Regions from separate parts of the Sorangium sp. So ce426 genome, predicted to be linked through region 1. Evidence: riboswitches for the same ligand, from Rfam matches in the RefSeq annotation. Region 1 holds a riboswitch; each other region holds the start of a gene.
The links. Region 1 has a riboswitch for cobalamin ahead of WMF44_RS21080 (TonB-dependent receptor domain-containing protein). Riboswitches for the same ligand answer to the same signal wherever they lie in the genome.

Region 1 (7,782 bases):
ATGCAGCCGCTTCCTCTGCGGCGGGATCCGCCGCCGGCGCGGCCTCGGCATCGGCCTCGACGACGAGCAGCTCCGCCTCGACGAGGCCGAGCTCGGCGCCGAGCCGCTCGAGGATGCGCCGCCGGGACGGGCTCCGGACCGAGAAGCCGAGCCGCGGATCGTTGACCGCGCCCGACTCGTAGCGGCGGTAGGTCCGCACGTCGACGCCGATCGACGCGGCGACCTGCTCCTGCGTCAGGTCGAGATCGAGCCGCGCCCGCTGGAGGAGCGTGTGGTTGAAGCGGACCGCGGGCTCCGCGCCGCGGCCCGCCCTGGAGACCCGTGCCATCGGTGCGAGCGCTCGATCATCGGCGATGCGGCGCTCTCCTGTCCACCGCGCTGCCCGGTCCTGCCCGGTCCTGCCCGGGTCCCGCCCTTCCGGATCCGGTCCGCCCGGACCCACGCTCCACGCATGAGCACCCTGCACGCCGAACGGACCGCCCAGTGCACCGACTACACCGACGATCTCCGCATCTTCACGGTGACGAACGTCCTGTCGCCCGAGGAGTGCGAGGCCTTCATCGCGCTCGCCGAGGCGCGAGGCTTCGAGCAGGCGCCGATCGGGGGCACCGAGGTGATCAACCTCGAGGTGCGCAGGAACGGCCGCGTCATGATCGACGATCCGGAGCTCGCCGCGAGCCTCTGGGAGCGGCTCGCGCCGTGGACGCCGCGGCGCTTCGGCCTCCACCGCGCCGTCGGGCTGAACGAGCGCTTCCGCTATTACCGGTACACCGAGGGAGAATATTTCAACTGGCACGGCGATGGGTCGTTCGTGCGATCCGACGGCGAGCGGAGCCTCTACACTGCGATGCTCTACCTGAACGACGACTTCGAGGGCGGCACGACCGACTTCTGGGGCGGCCGGAGCATCGCCCCGCGGCGCGGCATGGCGCTGCTGTTCGAGCACCGCCGGCTCCACCGCGGCGCCGCCGTGACACGGGGGAGCAAGTACGTCCTCCGCAGCGACGTGATGTACCGGCGCGGGTAACGCCGGCGCCGCGGTCGCGCCGGCGCTCGGCGCCTCAGCGCGGCGCCGCGGTCGCGCCGGCGCTCGGCGCCTCAGCGCGGCGCCGCGGTCGCGCCGGCGCTCGGCGCCTCAGCGCGGCGCCGCGGTCGCGCCGGCGCCGAGCGCCTCGGCGAGGCGCGGCAGCACCTCGCCGGCGCGGGCCTCGATCTTCAGCGCGCCGAGCTCCTCGCCGCGCGCGGAGCCGAGGTTGATCATGGCGATCGGGATGCCTCGCTGCGCGGCGCGCAGCACGAAGCGGTAGCCCGAGAAGACCGCCAGCGACGAGCCGACGACGAGGAGCGCGTCCGCCGCGTCCACCAGCGCGAACGCCGCGTCGACGATCGGCCGGGCCACGTTCTCGCCGAAGAAGACGACGCGCGGCTTGAGCGGCCCCTCGCAGCGGAGGCACGGCGGCGCACGGAAGCCCGCCACGCGCTCGGCGGGCAGGTCGGCGTCGCCGTCGGGGGCGAGGTCGGCCGCGAGGCGCAGCCAGCCGGGGTTCTGGGCGAGGAGCCGCTCCTGGAGGGCGGCGCGCCGCTCCATCGCGCCGCACGCGAGGCAGGCGACCTCGGAGAGCGTCCCGTGCAGCTCGATGACGCGACGGCTGCCCGCGGCCTGGTGGAGGCCGTCGACGTTCTGCGTGATGAGGCCATCGAGCTGCCCCGCGTGCTCCAGCCGCGCGAGGGCGCCGTGGGCGGGGTTCGGCTCGGCCCTGGAGAACCGCTCCCAGCCGATCACGGCGCGCGCCCAGTAGCGCTGCCGGATCTCGGCCGAGCGGCAGAACTCCCGCCCCTGGATCGGGTTCCGCGCGCGGCGCCGCGTCTCGGGCCCTCGATAGTCGGGGATGCCGGACTCGGTGCTGCACCCCGCGCCCGTCAGGGCGACGATCCGCTTGCCGCGCAGGAGCGCGACGAGGTCGTCGAGCGGATCGGCCGGACGCGCTTCGCTGAGCGGCATATGCCCGGGTTGTGGCCCGCCACGGCGCGCGCCGCCAGCGTCGACCGCGCCATCCTGCAAACGAGCTCACCACGACATCTCGCTTGACCGGCCCACGCACCCCCGCGGGGCCGATCAGAGCCCGCCGATCCCTCGCGGCGGGAGCCCGATCTCGGTGTCGACGGTCGCGTCCTCCAGCGGCTCGAGCGCGCCGCTCGCCGCCACCTTCCAGCGCCGGAGCTTGCTCCTCTCCGCGTCGCTCAGCAGGCAGACATCGCCGCAGCCGGGCGAGCAGTGGACGCCGCCGAAGGCGTAAGACTGGGTCGCCTCGGCGAGCGTCGTGACCTCGCCCGTGGTGATGCTCACGGAGAAGGCGCGGTCCCCGGCGAACGCGCCGCCCGCGTAGGCCGTCCCGAGGAGCACGTCCTCGGAGGCGAAGGCGAGCGTGGGCTGGACCGCGGCGCCGAGCGCCCTGGCCACGCCGAGCCGCTCGATCTCCTCCGGGGGCGAGGTGCGAGCGTCGTAGATCACGACGTCGCTCGTCGCCGGATCGTACTCCATCGCCTCGACGTCGAAGCGGCTCGAGCAGGCGACCGCCAGCCGCTCTCCCGAGGGCGACACGGCGAGACGCCCGCAGCCGTAGAGCCCCTGCACGTCGACCGTCCATGTGACAGCGCCCTGCTCCGGCGAGACGCCGACGAGGCGCCCTTCACCCACGGTCGAGAGGTCCGCGGCGAGCCGGCCGAGGGCCACGACAACGTCGTCACCGACGCGCGCCATGCCCGACGGGCGCGGCAGGAGCCCCTCTCCCTCCTCCGGCAGGGCGATGCGCCCCGCGATGGAGTACTCCTTCGTGTCGACGATCAGGAGATCGCCGCCCTCGTCGAACGGCTCCACGCCAGGGCTCGGGTTGCTCCCGTAGCGCGACACGAGCGCGCGGTCCGCGCCCACCTCGATGTAGTCCTGAGGGTTCGACTCGAACCCCTGCCCGACCGGGAGCTGCGCGAGGACCTCGGCGGTCTCGAGATCCATCCAGGTGATCACGTTCGTGCCGAACCGATCGAGCAGGACGACGCGGCCGGACGGCGACGCCGCCCCCGGGACATCGACGTCGCCGGACAGCGCGAGGCTGAGCCCCGGCTTCGCCGCGCCGCTCGACACGAAGGAAGGAGACAGGGTGGTCCCGTCGAGCGCCGACACGGCGATGTTCGTCGACTGGTAGTCGCTCGTCACGATGACGACGCCGCTCTCACACGCGTCGCCGTCGCCGCCGCCGTGGACGCCGCCCGTCGACGGCGGCGGCGAATCCACGTTGCACCCGAGCATCGGAATCGAGATCGCGAACGCAAACCGACTGATCTTCACCATGTTGACTCCAGTGTGAAAAACACGCTCCGCCCCGGGAGCGGAAACCCGACGACATCCGTGCGCCGCGCGTCCAGGAGGTCCGCGACGCGAGCTCTCGCCGCGAGGTGCCCGCCGAGCCACCTCGCCTCCGCGTCGAGGTCGAGGGTCGCTTGCTCCGCGATCACGCCGAGGCCGGCGGGGTCGGCGTACCGGCTCGACTGGTACACGGCCCGGAGCTCGCCCGACGCGCCCGAGAACACGGCGCCGCCCGGGCGCTTCCACTCGGCGTGCAGGCGCGGCGCGACGACGAGGCGCGAGCGGAACGGGAGGAGGTCGTTCCTCGTCGTCCGCCCCGGCGTCGTGTCCCGCGGATCGAGCAGCGTCGCCGCGATCTCGGCGCGGAGGAACCGGGTCACCTCGACCCCGGCCAGGAGCTCCGCGCCCACGACGCGGGCGCGGCCGACGTTGTACGGGCTCACGTAGCCCTGGCCGGACTTCTCGTACGCGACGAGCCCGGAGACCGCGCTCCCGAACGCGAACACGTCGATGAAGGCGCCGCGCAGCACGGCGCCGCGCCCCGTCTGCGCCCGGATCCCGGCCTCGATCGTGGCGCCCGACTCCGGCTCGAGCTCCGCGTTGCCGTGGACGACGCCGGAGACGCCGTACACCTCGCCGAGCGTCGGGACGCGGACGTAGCGGCCCACGGTCGCGAGGAGCCGGAGCCGGTCGCTCCCCACTTCCACGCCGACCCGCCCGGTCGGGACGAGCACGTCGCAAGGGCGCTCCCGGTCCGCGCCGGTGGCGTGGCACTCCCCGCTCGCGAGGGCGTGCAGCGCGAGCCCCTCGCCGAGGCGCGCCTCCGCGCTGACGGCGCCGCGCGCGAACGAGCGCCGCGCCCGCGCGAGCGGGACGTCGTCCGGCGCGCGCGAGATGCCCTCGCGCGCGACCGAGAGCACGGGCCGCACCCGGAGCCGGTCGGCGAAGGAGAGCGTCGCCCCGAGCGTCTGCTCCAGGCGGCGGCCGGCGAGGCGGAGCTCCGGCGTCTGCAGCGCGAGCTCGAAGAGGGGATCGTGGACCTCCGAGCGCGCCTCGATGAACGAGGTGCGCGCCTCGAGCGTGTGCTGCGCCTCTCCGCCGAACGGCACCCGCGCCGCGACGGACGAAAGCGCGCGCCGCGACTCCCCCCGCGCCTCTCGGGACGGCAGGAGCGCGAGCCTCGGCACGCCCTGCTCGCGCTCGGTGCCGTTCGCGATCACGTCGACGATCGCGCCGCCGCCGAGCTCGACGCGCGCGAGCGCCCAGGCGTCGATCGTGCGCACGTCGGCGTTCTGCCGGTGCTCCAGGGTGTCGTCGCTCTCGTCGAAGAGCGTCCCGCCATCGTTGACGAACGCGTAGCGGTTCTCCGCGGCCTCGGCGCTCACCCCGACGATCGCGCTCACCGGGCCCGCGCTGGCGCCGGCGAACGCCCACCCGCGCCGCGCGCCGAGCGAGCCCGCCATGGCGCCCGCGCCGGCCGTCGTCCGGGAAGGCCGCCGCGGCTCGAAGAAGATCGCGCCGCCGGGGCCGAGGCGGTCGGCCTCGATGGGCGCGTGGCCGCGGTAGATCTCGATGCGCTCGATGAGCCAGAGGGGCACGAGGGAGAGATCCGCCGTCCCCACGACGTCGTCGTTCAGGCGGACGCCGGCGAGGTACACCGGCGTCTGCGTGGCGGTCGCTCCCCGGAGGGCCGCGGTCGCCGGCCCGCCGAAGCCGCCCGTCTCGATGATGAGCACGCCCGGCTGCGTGCGAAGGACGTCCGCCGCCCCGAGCCCCGCGCCGGTGAGGCGCTCGCGGCCCAGCACCGACCCCGCGACGGACCTGTCCTTGGGCGGCGCGGGCGCGCGCAGGCGATCCCCCTCGACGCGCACCTCCAGCGGGTCCGGCCCCGGCGGGGCGGCAGCGCGACCGCCCTCCTGCTCGGCCTCCGGCCTGCGCGGCTCGTCGGCGCGGGCGGCCGGCAGGGCCGCCACGGCGCTGCAGGCGGCGAGCGAGAGCCAGCACGCCACGCCGGCGCTCCGGCGCCGCCGCGACCGACGATCCGAGGAATCAACCATTCACGCGCCGCCTGCCCGCGTCGACCCCGCGCTGCTCCGGGTGAGCCGAGAGCCGAAGCGAGGGGGCTGCGTGACGGGCCGCGACACCGCGCGCGAGCGAGGTGGTCGAGGGCCTGGGCGCCTTCCCCTCGAAGGCTCAGGTCAGCGCGCGCCGGCGCACCGGCGCGCGCACCTTCGGCAGGTCTTCGGACTCACGGGCGCTGCGGCCGTCGCCGGTCGCTCTCCTACACATCACCGCTTCCCAGGCTGCTCTGGTGCATGCCCAGTGCTTCTTGGTGATGGTCGTTCCCGTTCACCGCTGCGGGGGCAGTCCCGGATTCTCACCGGGTTCCCTTTTCAGCTCGCCCGGTGATGGCCGGACGAGCACCGATGGCGGGGCGACTCGTCGCACCCGTCACGCAGGATGTCAACGCAGAAGCGAAGACCCGGAGCGCCCCGTCCACAAGCCCACCGGCGACGCACACCCGAGACAGAACCGGGAGTCCCTTGACAGTCTTGCACGCGTGTGCCATGAGTCACTTGAAACTGATTTTCTTTATCAGTTATCAGCAACGAGCGGCCAGAGACCTGACGTCCAGCGCCCGATGACCTGAGCCCACGTGGCTCTCGACGCCCATCGGAGCTGAATGTGACGAGTTCCATCTCGATACCGGCCGCTGTCGCGCTGCCCGCGGCGAACGCGGGGCAGCTGTTGAAGCAATACACCCCCGAGTCGGCGTTCTTCTTCGCGTCGCCGACACGCACCCTCCTCGCGCAGGGCGTACACGACATGATCCTCGAGCCGAACGGCGCGGATCAGGGCGACCGCCTCGCGGACCGCGTCACGAGGGTGCTCGCGTCGGCGTCGAGGGCCGGCGCCGGCCAGAGCCTCCCCATGGTGGTCGGCGCGGTGCCGTTCAACAGCACGTCGCCGGCGCACCTCATCGTGCCGAGGGCGATCCAGAGCGCGGGCCCGCTCAACCCCACGTCGGAATCGCCGCGGGCGCACCTGCCGATCACCGTCCAGGAGCTGCGCCAGGTCCCCGAGCCCCGCGACTACGTGCGCGGCGTCGAGACGGCGGTGGGCCTGATGCGGTCCGAGGCGCTGAGCAAGGTGGTCCTCTCCAGGATGCTGGAGATGGTCCTGCGGGAGCCGGTCGATCTCCGCGTCGTCCTCCAGCGCCTCTCGCAGCAGAACCGGAACGGCTACACCTTCGCCGCCAACCTCTCGGATCCCATGGCGGGGCTCTCCAGCGCGGAGCGCGGCGTCGCGACGTCTCGCGCGCGGACGCTCCTCGGCGCGAGCCCGGAGCTGCTCCTGTCGCGCTCCGGGCTCCGGGTGATCGCCAATCCGCTCGCCGGCTCCGCGGTCCGCAGCCCCGACCCCGACGAGGACCGCCGGCGGGCGATCGCCCTGCTCGCGTCCGAGAAGGACCGGCACGAGCACGCGATCGTCGTCGACGCCGTCGCCGCCGCGCTCCGGCCGTTCTGCCGGCGCCTGAGCGTCCCCGACGAGCCCTCGCTCACGCAGACCCCGACGCTGTGGCACCTGTCGAGCCGGCTCACCGGGGAGCTGCGCGATCTCTCGATCTCCTCGATGAAGCTGGCCACCGCGCTGCACCCGACCCCCGCGGTGTGCGGATACCCGACGGACCGCGCCCGCGAGGCCATCGGGGCGATCGAGCGGTTCGATCGCGGGTTCTTCACGGGGCTCGTGGGCTGGTCCGACGCCAGCGGCGACGGCGAGTGGGCGGTCGTCATCCGATGCGCCGACGTCGCCGGCCGGGCGCTCCGCCTCTATGCCGGGGCCGGGATCGTCATCGGTTCGAACGGCGAGCACGAGCTCGCCGAGACCACCGCCAAGCTCGGGACGATGCTGAACGCGCTCGGCCTCGACCAGGCGCGGGAGCGGGCATGAGCGCTCCGGAGGAGAGCCGGCCGGCGCCCGCGCAGGCGCGACCGCAGGCGCTCGACGGCTGGACTCCGTGGCCGGCCGCGGTGGCCGATCTCTACCGGCGCGCCGGCTACTGGCGCGGCGAGACCTTCGGGCGCCTGCTGCGCGAGCGGGCCGCGCGGCACCCGGATCGGATCGCGCTCGTCAGCGGCGATCGCCGGCTGAGCTACGGTGAGCTCGATCGGCGCGCCGATCGCCTCGCCGCGGGCCTCTTGCACCTCGGGCTCCGGCCGGGGGATCGCGTCGTCGTCCAGCTCCCGAACATCGCGGAGTTCTTCGAGGTGTGCTTCGCGCTGTTCCGGCTCGGGGCGCTCCCCGTGCTGGCGCTGCCCGCGCACCGGCGCGCCGAGATCGCCTATTTCTGCGAGCACACCGAGGCGGTCGCGTACGTCATCGCCGACCGGGACGGCGGGTTCGATTACCGCGCG
Region 2 (7,782 bases), 5.3 Mb from region 1:
AGAGCGGGCGGGGGTTCTACGTGTACGACGAGAAGGGGCAGAAGAGCGGGCGGGCGGTGTAGGCGGCTGCTGCGGAGCCAGGGAGGGAGGGGGCGCCGCGCGGGGGGCCGGCGGGGGCCCCTCCCACGAACTCGCGCCTTTTGGGGGGCAATGGCCGGCTGAACGGCGGGAGCGGTCCGGGAGGGCGTCGCACGGAGCGGGCCGGCGCTCGGATTCGTGGGGCCCTACCCCGCCGGCCCCCCGCGCGGCACCCCCTCCCTCCCTGGCTCTCTCCAGGGGGGGAGGATGACGGGGGAGCGACGGCGGGATACGCGCGAGGCGAACACGGGTGTGCGGGTCGGAGGACGGGCGGTCTGCCCGACTCACTGCGATCGCACGCGGGCTCGTGGCAGGGCCGTCATGTCGCGCGCATCCGCAGTCAAGCGGTGAGTTCGGATCATCGAGCGACGGGCCGTGTCCCGGAACAGGCGCGTGACATGCTCTGGAAATCGCTCGGTTGGAAATCGCTCGCTCGTCGGCTCGGCAACGGCCTCGACACGGCGGGATCGGACGGACACGGAATGACGCCCTCCCTGGCCCGCGGCAGGCGCTTCCCCCCGGCCCGGGGCGCTGCTAACCACGATCCATGACCGCTCAAGAACAGCAGCCGGGGGCCCGCGGTACGCTCCAGTTCGTCGCCGTCGAGCGCGAGGGTCACGTCGCCACCGTGACCATCCAGCGGCCCGACAAACTCAACGCGCTGAACCCCGCCGTGCTCGGCGAGCTCACCGCGGCCTTCCGCGACCTCCTCGCGCCCGCCGAGGGCAACGAGGTCCGCGCGGCGGTGCTGACCGGCGCCGGCAAGGCGTTCGTCGCCGGCGCCGACATCGCGGAGATGGCGGCCATGAACAGCATCGCCGCGAAGCGGTTCGCCGACGCAGGCCACCGGCTCGCCGACCTCATCGAGACTGCCCCCTTCCCCGTGATCGCCGCCGTCAACGGCTTCGCGCTGGGCGGCGGCTGCGAGCTCGCCCTCGCATGCGACTTCATCTACGCCGCCGAAGGCGCCAAGCTCGGCCAGCCCGAGGTGAACCTGGGCGTCATCCCAGGGTTCGGCGGGACCCAGCGGCTGCTGCGACGGGTCGGGCCAGGACGCGCGCGCGAGCTCGTCTATTCAGGAGACATGATCACCGCCCAGCAGGCGCTCTCGATCGGGCTCGTCAACGCCGTCTTCCCAGCGACCGATCTGCTCGCGCGCGCCCGCGAGACCGCCCTCAAGATCGCCTCGCGCGGACCGCTCGCCGTCGCCGCCGCCAAGCGCGTCCTCCTGCGCGGCGAGAGCCTCGACCTCGCCGCCGCCAACGAGCTGGAAGCCCAGGCATTCGCCGCGCTCTTCGGCAGCGAAGATCAACAGCTCGGAATGAAAGCGTTCCTGGCGAAATCGCAGGCAACGTTCACGGGCAAGTAAAGGCTCGCGAGGCGCGAGGCGCGAACCGCGCGCTCGAGGGCAAAAAAATACCGCGCATCACGCTGGAGGGGGGCCCAGAATGACCGCGGCAGGGAAACCGCGCCGGAGTCTTGAACGTCCGCCACGGTGCAGAAGAAAGACCGCATGCGCTCCGGGCTGGGGGGTCCGCGCCGGCGCGCATGCGGTAGTCAGATTGTGGCATCCGCAAGCGCGTTGTCGATAACAAAGTGCAACGCGTGCACGCCGAGCGAGCAGAACGCTCCACGCGCGAAGGCGGCCAGGCGGGCGCGCGACCCACACACACTCGATCTGCGGGAATTCACGTTCGAGCCGGGCATACCCATCCACCAGAGACAGCGCCCAGCGCTGCGTTCGTCTCGCATTCCGAGGCGAGCGAACACGAAATCCCTGCTCTCTTCAATAAGAGAGGCCACGAGGCAGCAGGCCGTGCACCGGACACCTGCTCCCGAGTAAAGAGCCAGGACGAACAAAGCACACTGCGGAAGGAACGCGCCGGCGCCGGTATTCAAGCGCACGAGAGCCCCTCGTACAGACCCAGACCGAGACGGGGGCTGCGCCCGCGCGGCGACAAAGTAAACAGGTTTTATCTAAGGGGGACATAATTCAAGGCGTGTCGATCGACGACCCTTCGCGTGATGCGTCTGGGTCAATTTCTCGGCCTCGGCCATCACACATGACAGGGCATCGATCGCTCGTCGGCGCGCATGCCCGCTCGATCGGGGGCGCCGACGGGCGCGCGGCGCCCCTCGGCAGCGATGGCCTCGTGCGCCTCGGCAGCGCCCCCGAAGGCGGGCGCCCCGAGGGCGGGCGCCCCCGAGGGCGGGGTGCCCACCAGCACAGGCATCACCGCCGCGCCGACGCCGCGCCCGCCGAGCACCTCGTCCGCGATCGGGGCGCGACGTCCTTGACGCCGGGCACGAAACGGGATTACCGAGCACCGGCCTGACAATCCATTCCTCGGGTGCCCTCCGGGGCATAACAGGGAAGCCGGTGCAAAACCGGCGCGGTCCCGCCACCGTGAGTGGGGAGCTGCCTCCGAAGACCACTGGGCCCCATTGGAAGAGGCCTGGGAAGGTGGACGCAGCGCTGGGAGCTCGATCAGCTCCCTGAACCCATGAGCCGGGAGACCTACCCGAGCCTCCCACGAGGTGCAGCTTGCGCACGTCTTCGTGGCGTTCGGGTGCGGACTTCACCCGGAGCGCCGAAATCGGTCTTCACGGCCGCGCGTTGTCGATCGCCATCGTGTTCATGGGGACGCTCCTCGCGCCCCGCCCCGCGGCCGCGATGCACCTCGCGGAAGGCGTCCTGCCGCTCGGCTGGTGCGCCGTCTGGAACGCGCTCGCGCTGCCCTTCGTCGCGATCGCCCTCCACCTGCTCCGGCGCCGCACCCAGCAGGACGTCTTCTACAAGCCGTTCGTCGGCCTCGTCGCGGCCGCCGTCTTCGCGATCTCGTGCATGCCCGTGCCGGTGCCGACCGCCGGGACCTGCTCCCACCCGTGCGGCACGGGGCTCGCGGCGGTGCTCATCGGCCCCTGGATGACCGTGCTCGTCACCGTGGTGGCGCTCCTTATCCAGGCCCTCTTCCTCGCGCACGGCGGCCTCACCACGCTCGGCGCCGACGTCGCGTCGATGGGCATCGCGGGCGCCTTCACCGGATATTTCGCCTTCCACCTCGCGCGGCGCTGCGGCGCGAACCTCTGGGTCGCGGGCTTCCTGGCGGGCGTGACGTCGGACTGGGCAACCTACGCCACCACGGCGCTCGCGCTCGCGCTCGGGCTCTCGGGCGAGGGGTCGGTGACGTCCATGTTCACGGGCGTCGCCCTCGCCTTCGTCCCCACCCAGCTCCCGCTCGGCCTGCTCGAGGGCGTCATGACCGCGGGGGCGCTCGCCTTCCTGCGCGCCCGGCGGCCCGACATCCTGGACCGGCTCCAGGTCGTCCGGCTCGCCCCGGGGGCGTCGTGACGCGGCGGCTCGGACAGCGCCCGGCGCCAGCGCCGCTCGGGCGGCGCGCGTGCGTCGCGTGCGAGCGCGCGCTCCAGCTCGCCGCCTCCCTCTGGCTCGCCGCCTGCGGCAACGCGTCCTGGGACGGCGTCGACGAGGCCGTGGTGCGCCGCGTCGCGGAGGACGCAGGGCGCCACGACACGGGGCCGCTGTTCGCGGGCCTCGAGGGCGACCTCCTGCTGTTCGCGTTCCTCTGGGCCGGGCTCCTCGCCGGCTTCGCCCTCGGCTATTTCTCGCGCGTGCTCTTCGTCGAGCGCGCGGGCGCGCCCGCGGGCAAGGTCGGCGGCGAAGGCCTCCGTGCGGACTGACCCGCCCGCGCGGCTCCGCGACGTGGACGCCCGGCTCCGCCTCGGGGCCGCCGTGGCCGCGTGCTGCGTCGCCGCGGGCGCGCGCTCGCCCGTCACGCCGGCCGCGCTGCTCGTCCTCGCGTGCGCGGCCCTCCGCCTCCAGGGCACGCCGGCGCGCGACGTCCTCCGCGCCGCCGCGCCCGCCGCGTGGATCGGAGCGGTCGCGGCGGCGCTCGCGCTCGCGCTCACGCCGGGGGCGCCGCTCCTCCCCGGCGCCACGTTCCCGGTCGACGCGATCACGGCCGAGGGGGCCCACCGCGCCGTGGCCATCGGCGCGCGCGTCCTCGCGGCGGCCGCGGTGCTCCGGTGGCTCGCCGGCGCCGCCGCGCCCGCCGAGATCGAGGCGGCGCTCGCCGGGCTCGGCGTCCCCGCGGCCCTCGTCGAGCTGCTCGCGCTGACGCGGCGCTTCGCCGGCGTGCTCCAGCGCGCGGCCGACAGCGCGTGGAGCGCCGCCGCGCTGCGCGGCGGGTTCACCCGCCCCGGCGCCGCCGCGCGCTCGGCCGGCGCCGTCGCGGGCGTCGTGGCGCTCCGGACGCTGGAGCGCTCCGAGAGCGCCGCGCTCGCGATGCAGCTCCGCGGCTACCAGGGGAAGCTCCCCGTCGCCGACCGGAGGACGAGCGCGCCCGCCGCGAACGCCGCGTTCGCCGCCGCCGCCCTCGCGGCCCTCGGGCTCAGCGTCGCCGCGGGAGAGGCCGGATGATCGCGCTGCGCGCCCCCCGGCTCGGCTACCGGCGCGGCGAGCCCGTGCTGCGCGACGTGCGCCTCGACGTCGCCGAGGGCGAGTCCGTCGCGGTGCTCGGCGGCAACGGCGCCGGCAAGACAGCGCTGCTCAGGACGCTCGTCGGGCTCCTCCCCGCGCCCGGCGGCGGCGTCGAGATCGCGGGCCGCCGCGTGGGCTCGCCCTCGGACGCCGTCGCCGCGGGCGCCGCGCTCGTGCTCCAGGACCCGGACGACCAGCTGCTCGGCGCGACGCTCCTCGACGACGTCCTGTTCGGCCCGCGAAACCTCGGCCTGCCCGCGCCCGAGGCGCGCCGCCGCGCCGAGGCGGCGCTCGCCGCCGTGCAGATCGCCCACCTCGCCGACCGGGCCATCGAGGCGCTGAGCTTCGGCGAGCGCAAGCGCGCGTGCATCGCCGGGATGCTGGCGATGCAGCCGCGGGTGCTGCTGCTCGACGAGCCGACCGCGGGGCTCGACCCGGAAGGCGAGCTCGCCCTGTGCCAGACGCTGCGCGCGCTCTCCGAGCAGCAGGGGACCACGCTGGTCACCGCGACCCACGCGGTGGATCTCGTGCCGCTCTTCGCCTCGCGCGCGGTCCTGCTGGGCGACGGCGAGGTCCTCACGGACGGGCCGCCGCGGGAGGTGTTCGCGCGGGGGGAGCTCCTCGCGCGGGCGCGCGTGCGGCGGCCGTGGGTCGCCGAGCTCTGGACCCGGATGAGCCCCGTGCCGCCGCGGGGCGGCGCCGGCCTCCCGCTCACCCTGGAGGAGGCGCTCGCGTGCATGACGACGGTCTCCTGCTGATCGGCCACGGCAGCCGCGACGCCGCGTCGAACGCCGAGTTCGAGGCGATCGTGGCCGATTACGCCGCGGCGCGGCCCGGGATCGCCGTGCAGCACGGCTACATCGAGCTCGCGACGCCGCACCTCGCCGACGCGCTCGCGGCGCTCGCGGCGCGGGCGTCCCGCGTGGCGGTCGTGCCGCTCTTCCTGTTCGCGGCGGGGCACGTGAAGAACGACATCCCGCTCGCGCTCGAGCGGGCCCGGGCCGCGCACCCGGGCGTGCGGTTCTCGGCGGCGCGGCCGCTCGGCGTGCACCCGGCGCTCGCGCAGATCGCGTTCGAGCGCGCCGCGACAGCGCTGCCGGACGACCCGGCCGCGCGGGCCCGGTCGGCGCTCGTCGTCGTGGGGCGCGGGTCGAGCGACCCGGACGCGAACGGCGATTTCTGCAAGACGGCGCGCCTCATCGGCGAGGGCCGCGGGCTCCAGCTCGTCGAGCCGACCTTCATCGGCGTCACCCGGCCCTCGGTCGAGGAGACGCTCGAGCGGGTCGCGCGGCACCGGCCGGAGCGCGTCGTGGTGGTCCCCTACTTCCTCTTCGCCGGGCGGCTCATGACGAAGCTCGCCGAGCAGGTCGACCGCTTCTCGTCGACGTACCCGTGGATCCGGGCGTCGCTCGCGCCGCACCTCGGCCGGTCGAGCGCGCTCGAGGGCCTGATCGACGAGCGCGCGCGCCAGGCCTTTGCCGGCGAGGCGCCGCTCCCCTGCGACACGTGCATGTACCGCACCGCGCTGCCGGGGCTCGCCCGGGAGGTCGGCGGGCTCAAGGCGATGCTCTACAGCGTGCGCCACACGCTCACGCACACGCAGGCGTCGAACCACCCGCACGCCCACCGCTCGCTGCGCAAGCACGTGCTCGTCTGCGGCAACGCCGACTGCGTCGACCGCGGCAGCCTGGCGCTGCTCGAGTCGGTGCGCCGCCTCGTGAAGCAGGCCGGCCAGCAGCAGCAGATCCGCGTGACGAGGACGTCGTGCATGGGGCGCTGCGGCGAGGGGCCGACGGTCGCCGTCTACCCCGACGGGGTCTGGTACCGCGGCGTCCGCGAGGAGGACGCGAAGGACCTCGTCGAGGAGCACCTGCTCGGCGACCGGCTGGTGGCCCGGCTCGTCGACGACATCATGCAGTGAGGCGCGGCGCCGGGCGCCGCCCTCGAGCGTGAATCGCCGACGCGCGGAGCCTCCCCCGCAGCCCGCGCGCCACCTCGGCCGTCGTGGTCCCTGCCCACGCCCCGCGCCAGGACCGCCCGAGTTGACTTATATGTCCAGTTCAGTCATATGAGTTCTGTGCCCGTCCGCCGCCCCGACAGACCCCGCGACCCTGCGCGGCGCACCAGGATCCTCGACGCCGCCAAGCGCCACTTCGTCGAGCGCGGCTTCAAGGGAACCAACCTCGACGCCGTCGCCGCCGAGGCCGGCTGCGCAAAAGGCGCCCTCTACCTCGAGTTCGCCGACAAAGAGTCCCTCCTGCGCGAGGTGGTAGAGCAAGCGTTCGCCACGATCCGCGCGCGCTTCGCCGCCGAGGTGCTCGGCCTGGAATCCCCGCTCGATCGGCTCGTCGGGACCCTTCGCTTCGCTTACCGACAGCAGGCGGCCGAGCCGCTCTTCGGCAAGCTCCTCCGCGAGGATCCCGACCTCCGCGCGCTCCGCCTGCTCGACGACGCCGCGAGCGCCGCCGCCGCGAAGGCGCAGATCGCCCAGATCAACGGCTGGGTCGACGAGGGCATCGCGCGCGGCGAGATCCGGCCCGACGTCGATCGCGACGCGATCCCCTTCGTCCTCGGCGTGCTGCGCTTCGCGCCCCAGCACCTCGGGCTGATCACGTCGTTCTGCGCCTTCGCCGGCGAGCGCACGCTCGACGCGATCGCGGACATCTTTCGCGCCGGCCTGGCCGCGCGTCCAGCAGCGACCCCCACGGAGACGACCTCCACGACGGCGATCCCCACGGAGCAGCGCGCGACCGCGTCGCGCGCAAGGAGCAAGCGATGAACCAGGCGATCGAGGTGAACGCGCTCGGCAAGCGCTTCGCGAAGGTCACGGCCGTCGACGGCGTGAGCTTCAGCGTCGCGGCAGGCGAGATCTTCGGCTTCATGGGGCACAACGGCGCCGGCAAGACCACGACGCTGCGCATGCTCCTCGGCCTGACCCGGCCCACCGCGGGCACCGCGCGCGTGCTCGGGCGCGACGTCGTCCACGAGACGCTCGAGGTCCGGCGGAACGCGGGTTACCTGCCCGCGTCGTACTCGCTGCCCCCCGACATGACGGCGCGCGGCTTCCTCCACTACATCGCCGCGATGTTCGCGCTGCCCGGCGACGTCGCGGCCGCGCGCGCCGGCGCCCTCCTGCGCCGCTTCGGGCTCGAGCGCGAGGCGGACCGCCCCCTGCGCGGCTTCTCCACCGGCATGGCCCAGAAGGT
Region 3 (7,782 bases), 4.3 Mb from region 1:
GACGCCGAGGGCGGCGAGGACGAGGAGGGACAGCGAGGCGAAGAGCGCGGTGATCGCGTTGAAGTCCTCGTCGAACGACGAGCCGGTGGCGAGCGCGCGGTAGAGGCCGATCGACGAGAAGAGCGAGAGGAGCCCCGTGAACAGGAGGGGCAGCCCGAAGTCGCGCAGCATGCGCCGCCGGAGGGGCGTCGGGGGCGCGCCGCCGTGCTCGGGCGCGCCCGTCCAGGCGCGCAGGAGGTCCACCGCGCGGGCGACCGAGTCCCTGTGCCAGGCGCGCTGGTAGAACGAGACGCCGAAGGCGAAGAGGGCGCCGAAGCCGAGCTGCATGAGCGCGTCGGCGACGCTGGAGGTGGCGCCGACGCGCACGTAGGCCATGCCGATCGCGGTGCACCCGAGCCACAGCGCGAAGTTCAAGGAGGCGAGCACGTCGGGGAGCCGCTCGGCGCGGGCGAGGCCGCGGCCGAGCAGGGCGCGGGCGCCGGAAGGGCCGGCCGCGAGGGCGGCCAGGATCGGGCGCGTGGCGGGGCGCACGGCGAGCGTGAAGCCGAGGGTGCCGGAGAGGGCGAGCAGGGGGACGACCTCGAACCACGCCTGGAACACGACCTGGCTCTGGGTGCGGAGGAAGGCGACGCAGAAGAGCAGCATGACGTGCCCGCCGACGATGCCCGCGGTCGCCGCCGACTCCGCGAGCCTCGGCCGGAGCGCCGCGGCGAGGGCGCGCGCCGAGGCGGCGTCTCCGGCGCCGCCCTCGACGGCGCCTTCGCGGAGCAGCGCGCGGTAGATCGCGCGGCGCATGCCGCCCGCCATGACGCCGAAGGCGACCGCGGTCACAAGGAGGCCGAGCCACGACGGCGGCGTCGCGCGGCCGATCCCGAGCGGGCCTGGCCAGGAAGGGGGCGCGGTCGGGGCGCCCCGGAACGCGAGCGGCAAGACCGCGAGCGGCCACGAGAGGGCGCGGATCGCCGCCGCGACGGCGAAGCCGCGGTCGCCGCGGCGGGTGAGCGCGCCCGAGAGCGCGGCCGAGGCGGCCAGGGAGGCGAGCAGGAGGATCGCCGGCCACGGCGTGGTGAGGGCGGCGGGGACGACGGCGGAGAGGAACAGGAGCGCCGAGAACAGCTCCCAGCCGGTCGCGACGATCTCTGCGCGGACGCGCGTGGCGCGGAGCGCGGCGGGCGGGGGCGGCGGCGGCGTGGTCACGAGGCGGGCGGCATGGAAGCGCAGGGCGCGCGCCCTCGCAATGGCGCCCTGGCCCGCGGCGGGATGAGGCGCTCAGCGGGCTCCAGCGCGATTGGCGATGTCCGCCAGGTGCTGTTTCAGCACCTCCGCGCGGACCGGCTTGACCAGGTGCACGTCGAACCCGGCCTCCCGTGTCATGCGGCGGTCCGATTCCTGGCCGTAACCGGTCATCGCGAACAGCGATAGGCCCGCGAGGCCCGGAATGCGGCGCAGCGCGCGCGCGACGTCATATCCTGTCATGCCCGGCATGCCGATATCGAGCAGCACGACGTCCGGCTGGAGCTGCGCCGCGAGCTCGAGCGCCGAAGGGCCGTCGAACGCGGCGTGCACGTCGTTGCCCATGCGCTTGAGCAGCAGCGCCATGCTCTCGGCCGAGTCGCGGTTGTCGTCGACGACGAGGATGCGCAGCTTGCGCCCGGCCTTCGTCGCGGGCGCGCCCGCCGTCGGCGGCGCGAGGGGGCGCGTCAGCCGCGGCAATCGCACGATGAACTCGCTGCCGCGGCCGGGCCCCTCGCTGAGCGCCCGGACCGTCCCGCCGTGCAGCTCGACCAGCCGGCGCACGATCGTCAATCCGAGGCCCAGCCCGCCCTCGACGCGATCGAGGCCGCGATCCCCCTGCGTGAACAGATCGAACACCTGCGGCAGCAGCTCGGGCGATATCCCCACGCCGCTGTCGCGGACACGGAGGATCGCGTGCGCGTCGTCCGCCTCCACGGTGACCCGGATCGAGCCGCGCAGCGGCGTGAACTTCGCCGCGTTGTGCAGCAGGTTGCTCGCCACCTGCGTGAGCCGCGCCAGGTCGCCCGAAACGATGGCGAGCGGCTCGGCGGGCAGCTGCAGCTCCAGGGTCTGCTCGCGCGCGTCGATCCAGGTCCGGGACGCTTCCGCCGCGCGCGTCACCACGTCGGCGAGATCGATCCGCTTGGACTCCAGGGCGATCTTGCCGCGCGTGATGCGGCTCACGTCGAGCAGGTCGTCGACGAGCCGCACGAGCTGACCGAGCTGCCGTTCCATCAGGCCGGCTGCCCAGACGACCTGGGCGTTGTCCTTGCCTTCGAGCTTGAGGACGCTGGTCGCGTTGGCGATCGGCGCCAGCGGATTGCGCAGCTCGTGCGCCAGCATCGCCACGAATTCCTCCATCTGGCGCGCGTTGGACTCCATCTGCTCCAGGCGCTTGCGCTCGCTCAGGTCGCGCGTGATCTTGGAGAAGCCGCGCAGTTCGCCGCTCGGGCCGTGGATGGCCGTGACGAGGACGCTCGCCCAGAACGACGACCCGTCCTTGCGCACGCGCCAGCCTTCGTCCTCGAAGCTGCCTTCGCGCCGCGCGGCGGCGAGCACCGCCTCTGGCCGGCCGCGCTCGATCGCCTCGGCCGGATAGAAGCGCGAGAAGTGCGTCCCGATCACCTCTTGCGCGGAGTATCCCTTGATCCGCTCCGCGCCGGCGTTCCACATGGTCACCCTGCCCTCGGGGTCGAGCATGAAGATGGCGTAATCCTTCACGCCTTCGACCAGCGTGCGGAAGCGCTCCTCGCTCTGCCGCAGCGACTCTTCCTGGCGCTTGCGCTCGGTCAGATCGCGCGTGATCTTGCAGAAGCCGCGCAGCTCGCCGCCGGGGCCGTGGAGGGCCGTGATGATGACGTTCGCCCAGAACATCGAGCCGTCCTTGCGCACGCGCCAGCCTTCGTCCTCGAAGCGGCCCACGCGCCGCGCTTCGGCGAGCTCTGTCTGTGGCCACTTCCGCTCGATCGCCTCGGCCGGATAGAAGCGCGAGAAGTGCGAGCCGATCACCTCTTGCGCGGAGTATCCTTTGATCTGCTCGGCGCCGGCGTTCCACGTGATCACGCGCCCCTCGGTGTCCAGCATGAAGATGGCGTAGTCCTTCACCCCTTCGACCAGCAGGCGGAATTGCAGATCGGCGCCGAGCTCCGTCGGATCCATGCGGCACAGCCTACAGCATGGGTGCACGTTTGCCACGCGGCGAGGCTCTCCGTTCCCGTCCTGCTCTCCGCATCTGCGAGCCGTCATCGTGGCGGCCGGCAGCGGCGAGTGACGAGCACAGCAATGGCCCCATGAGCCGGCGTCGAGAGCGCCCGCTGGCGGCCGCGCGGGGCCACCGCTGGCCGCTCGAAGGGTTCGAGAGTGCCAGGGCGGACTCATCGATTGTGGCGCCATCGAACGTGTCCGGCGCGAGCCACCCAGCCTCGAGGGCACCGGGGTTGTCTTGCCCATCAGCTCCGAGGGCGCGCGCCGCCGATCCGTTGCCGACGCCCGGTGGCTCACGCTCGATTTGGTGTGCGTGTCGCGGGCGAAGAAACGCCGGTGTACCCTGAGGCCCCCGCGAGCATCTCCGCTGCGACCGCTCCAGAACGAGCACCATCATGCATCCCGACCCCTGGCACGTGGTCACCAGACAACCGGACTACGTCCTGGCTTCCTGGCACCGGATCTTCTGTGTCATCTGGCGCCGCGAGACGACCGAGGACGGCGCGCGCCACCTGAGGGACGCGTGCGCGTAGTTCGCCAAGAAGCACCCGCGCGGCATAGGGCTGCTCACCCTCATCGAGAGCGGGGCGTCGTTGCCGCCGGCGCCCGCGCGCAGGGCGATCGCGAGCTTCCTTGCGGAGGCGAGCGCGACCATCAGGTGCTCAGCGGTTGTCTTCGAGGGCTCGGGGTTCCAGGCGGCGATGGTTCGCAGCGTCGTGACAGGGCTCACGCTCATTGCCCGTCAGCGTTATCCGCACAGGGTATGTGACCTCCGGGAAGCCTGGCAGATGTTCGCGGCGCTCCTGCCCGCGGCGACGGGCGCCGCCGTGAGCGAAGCCGCGTTCCGTGCGTCGCTCGACGCGCTACGCGAGGACCTCCGCCGGACATGAGCCGGCGCGGCGCCTACTCCCAGTACAGCGTCGCCCGCCCGATCGCCGTGAACGGCCACCCTGGCGAGTAGTGGATCCCGGTGACCGGGGCCGGCTCGTACGGCAGCCGCGACGCGCTCGCGAACTGGACCTCGCGCCACGTCGTATCGAACAGGTTCTGGATGTCCGCGGCCACCTCGACGTTCTTCCACCGCAGCCCGGCGTTGGCGTCGACGACCGTGAACCCCTCGGCGGTGAGCGACTCGTCCTCGGTCGCGGGCCGAGCGCCGATCGCCTTGACCCGCAGCGCCGCGAACGGCGTGAACGCGCCGAACGTCGGGCGGACGCCGACGCCCGCGGTCAGCGTCCGGGTCGGCGCGAGGGCGACCGCGCTCGCGTTGCCGGCGTTCTCGCGGAAGCGCGCGCGGGTGAAGGTCGCGTCCACGTCCGCGAAGAGCCAGCTCCGGAGCCGGTAGCGCCCGCCGATCTCGATCCCGTAGCGCCGCGTCTGCCCCGACGCCTCGGTCGCTCCCGCGTCGCCGCTCCAGACCAGCTCCGAGTCCAGGTCGAGCAGGAACGCGGCCCCGCTCAGCGACAGCCCGCGCAGGGGCGCGACCCGCACGCCGACCTCGTAGCCCGTCGCGGGCGTGATCAGCGTCGCCGCCCCCTCGCCCAGCACCGCGCCCTGCGCGTCGTTCGAGTGGAAGCCCCGCCCGAAGTGGGCGAACAGATCAACCCCCTCGGCGGGCGACACGATCGCCGTGAGCTTCGGGAGCAGCTGCATCTGTCCCCGGGCGCCGCTCGACCTGTTCCCCGCCGCCTCGAGGTCCTCGCCCGGATCGTCCACGTTGACGTCGATCCACTGCGCGCGCGCCCCGAGCACGACGCGGAGCCAGCGCCGGAGCCGGGCGTCCTGCTCGACGTAAACGCCGATCTGGCTCTCGTCGACGTGGGTCCTGCTCTTCTCCTCGATCCGCTCGCGCGCCTCGTCGTGGTGGAGGGACTTGTCGATCGCGTCCGCGCGGATCTGCGCGCCGAGCGAGGTCGTGAACCTCGCCCCGCCGATCTCGTATTGCCGGCGGAACCGGAGATCGGCGCCCCCGACGGCGCGGTCGTCGTTCTGCTCGATCTGGTCGCCGTGGACGGGGTCCTCGCTGAAGAACGTGAAGTTCGAGTACAGCGTGAAGCGGTAGCGGACGAGGTAGGCGAGCGCGCTCAGATCGGCGTCCCGCCACGCCATCGAGGTCGCGACGGACGCCATGTGCCGCTCGGTCGCCCCGCCCTCGGTCGGATCCACGGCGCCGAAATGGTCGATGCACGGCTGTCCGAACGCCGACGGCGGCGGGTTCAACCCGCCCTGCTCACCCTCGCCGCACACGGCGCGCGCGGGGATCTGGCCGGAGCCGTGCCAGGTCGATCCATACGACATCCATGTCATCTGGACCTTGCCTGTGTTGCCCAGATCGTGCGTGGCCCGCAGGTACACGTTGAAGCGCTCGAGCCGCTCCGGACTCAGGAACGGCCCGTCGTTCCGGTAGATCTCCGCCGCGGCCACCGCGCGCCACGTGTCGCCGAGATCCGGCGAGGCGATGACGAGGCCGCGCTGGATACCGTACTGCCCCAGGCTGACCTGCGCGTGGCTCTCCTCGAGCTTCTCGGCGAAGCGCAGGTTGACGGCGCCCGCCGTACCGAAGTCGCCGATGCTCGCGTAATAAGGCCCCTTGTACCCGTCGAGCCCTGTCACGAGCTCCGGGATCATGAAGTAGAGATCGGTGAAGCCGTGCCCGTGGCCGTGGCTGACCATGTTGACGGGCACGCCGTCGACGAAGAAGGCGACGTCGGTCCCGTGGTCCGCGTCGAATCCGCGGAGGAAGTACTGGTTCGCCTTGCCGCCGCCCGCGTGCTGCACGGCGAAGAGCCCGGGGACCGCCTCGAGGAGGTCGCCCGGCCGGAGCCTCGGCCTGAGCTCGAGCTCCCGGTGTCCGACGGAGACGCGCGACGCGGCCTCGCTGCCCGGCTTCTCCGCCTGGATCGTGACCTCGATCGCGGCGTCGCCCGCGGGCGCGCCCTCGCCGGCGGGCGCTGCAGCGGCGGCCTCCGGCGGGGCAGCGGCGGCCTCCGGCGGGGCAGCGGGCGACTCGGGGGCGAGGCCCTCGGCGCGCGCGGGCCGCGCGGCGGCCAGCACCATGGATAACGCGGCGAGCAGATGAAATGGATGGCGGTGCCCGTGGCTCGTCGTGACCGTCTCGCGCAGCATTCGTGTCCTCCTTCGCCGCAATCGCGCGGAGCGGCGTCGGGCCGCTCGCGTCGAGCTCCGCGAGGACGAAATGGCTGGCCATCGCACGGTGCGCTGGACCGACCTCTCGCCCCCGCGGGCGACCGGAAGGCGACGCGGGGGGCGGTTCGGTATCCGGGACGTGGCAGAGGCAGAGCTGCACCGGCTCGGACCTCACCGCCTCCCTCGAGGCTCCCAGGTCGAACCGGCGCCGGATGTCTCCCGCCGCCGGGCGCTGGCAGGTCTTCGGGCTCGCGAGCGCTCCGGTCTGACCGGCTCCCTACTGTCCACCGCTTCCCAGCCCTCGTCGGGCCAGTGCATGGGGTGGAGGTCGTTCTCGCTTACCGCTGCGGGGCAGCCCCGGAGTTTCACCGGGTTCCCTCTTCGGCCCAGGCGAACGCCCGGGCACCAGCGCGGCGCGCACCCTATGGCCGCGCGCCTCCGGCTGTCAATCGCTACCGCTCCGCTCGCCCGCTCGGCGCGCGCCGCTCCCGCGCCTCGCGCTCCTCATCCGAGCGCCTCGACGCGCGGCCCCCGTGCAGGCCGGACGTTCGGGCTCTAGCGAGGATGGGCTCGCTCCTCCGTGGGTCGCGTGCTACACGGCCGCCGCCGTATATGCCCCGTAACGATCTCCGCAATATCGCCATCGTCGCCCACGTCGACCACGGGAAGACGACCCTCGTCGATCACATGCTGCGCCAGTCGGGCGCCTTCCGAGAGAACGAGGTCGTGGCCGAGCGGGTCATGGACTCGAACGACCTCGAGCGGGAGCGCGGCATCACCATCCTCGCGAAGAACACGAGCATCCGGTACCGCGGGGTCAAGATCAACATCGTCGACACGCCCGGCCACTCCGACTTCGGCGGCGAGGTCGAGCGCACGCTCATGATGGCCGACGGGGCGCTCCTCCTCGTCGACGCCGCCGAGGGCCCGCTGCCGCAGACGCGCTTCGTGCTCTCGAAGTGCCTCCAGCGCGGCTTCCCTGTCATCGTGGTCATCAACAAGATCGACCGGAGCGACGCGCGCGCCCACGAGGTGCTCTCCGAGGTGTTCGACCTCTTCTGCGACCTCGAGGCGAGCGACGCGCAGATGGACTTCTCGACGCTCTACGCGATCGCGAAGTTCGGCCAGGCGAAGCGCGAGCTCGAGCACGAGGCGAAGGACCTCGAGCCGCTCTTCGAGACCATCCTCGAGCGGGTCCCCGGCCCCTCCGGCGACCCCGACGGCCCGCTCCAGGTCATCGTCTGCAACACGACCCACGACGAGTACGTGGGCCGGCTCGCGGTCGGCCGCGTGGTCCGCGGCACCGCCCGGTCCGGCGCCGACGTCGCGCTCCTCGCCGAGGGCGGCCAGTCGCGCGGCTACGTGAAGATGCTCTACGCCTACGAGGGGCTGAAGCGCGTCGCGGTCGAGAGCGCC

Region 2: another riboswitch for cobalamin. It lies ahead of WMF44_RS01390 (energy-coupling factor ABC transporter permease); the one in region 1 lies ahead of WMF44_RS21080 (TonB-dependent receptor domain-containing protein).
Region 3: another riboswitch for cobalamin. It lies ahead of WMF44_RS05100 (TonB-dependent receptor); the one in region 1 lies ahead of WMF44_RS21080 (TonB-dependent receptor domain-containing protein).

The regions. Positions count from the first base shown of each region.
Region 1 covers NZ_CP150341.1:5,659,300-5,667,081, forward strand. The annotation lists gene WMF44_RS21060 (helix-turn-helix domain-containing protein) at 1-328, opposite strand, end outside; gene WMF44_RS21065 (prolyl hydroxylase family protein) at 452-1,027, shown strand; gene WMF44_RS21070 (NAD-dependent protein deacetylase) at 1,136-2,002, opposite strand; gene WMF44_RS21075 (hypothetical protein) at 2,117-3,349, opposite strand; gene WMF44_RS21080 (TonB-dependent receptor domain-containing protein) at 3,343-5,421, opposite strand; cobalamin riboswitch at 5,581-5,807, opposite strand; gene dhbC (isochorismate synthase DhbC) at 6,050-7,318, shown strand; gene WMF44_RS21090 ((2,3-dihydroxybenzoyl)adenylate synthase) at 7,315-7,782, shown strand, end outside.
Region 2 covers NZ_CP150341.1:353,599-361,380, reverse strand. The annotation lists gene WMF44_RS01405 (3-hydroxyacyl-CoA dehydrogenase family protein) at 1-62, shown strand, start outside; gene WMF44_RS01400 (enoyl-CoA hydratase/isomerase family protein) at 626-1,447, shown strand; gene WMF44_RS01395 (hypothetical protein) at 2,136-2,312, opposite strand; cobalamin riboswitch at 2,411-2,618, shown strand; gene WMF44_RS01390 (energy-coupling factor ABC transporter permease) at 2,717-3,430, shown strand; gene WMF44_RS01385 (hypothetical protein) at 3,427-3,777, shown strand; gene WMF44_RS01380 (CbiQ family ECF transporter T component) at 3,767-4,516, shown strand; gene WMF44_RS01375 (energy-coupling factor ABC transporter ATP-binding protein) at 4,513-5,334, shown strand; gene WMF44_RS01370 (CbiX/SirB N-terminal domain-containing protein) at 5,310-6,497, shown strand; gene WMF44_RS01365 (TetR family transcriptional regulator) at 6,645-7,355, shown strand; gene WMF44_RS01360 (ABC transporter ATP-binding protein) at 7,352-7,782, shown strand, end outside.
Region 3 covers NZ_CP150341.1:1,380,520-1,388,301, reverse strand. The annotation lists gene WMF44_RS05115 (ATP-binding protein) at 1-1,197, opposite strand, end outside; gene WMF44_RS05110 (hybrid sensor histidine kinase/response regulator) at 1,270-3,174, opposite strand; gene WMF44_RS05105 (hypothetical protein) at 3,656-3,955, opposite strand; gene WMF44_RS05100 (TonB-dependent receptor) at 4,123-6,345, opposite strand; cobalamin riboswitch at 6,584-6,791, opposite strand; gene typA (translational GTPase TypA) at 6,931-7,782, shown strand, end outside.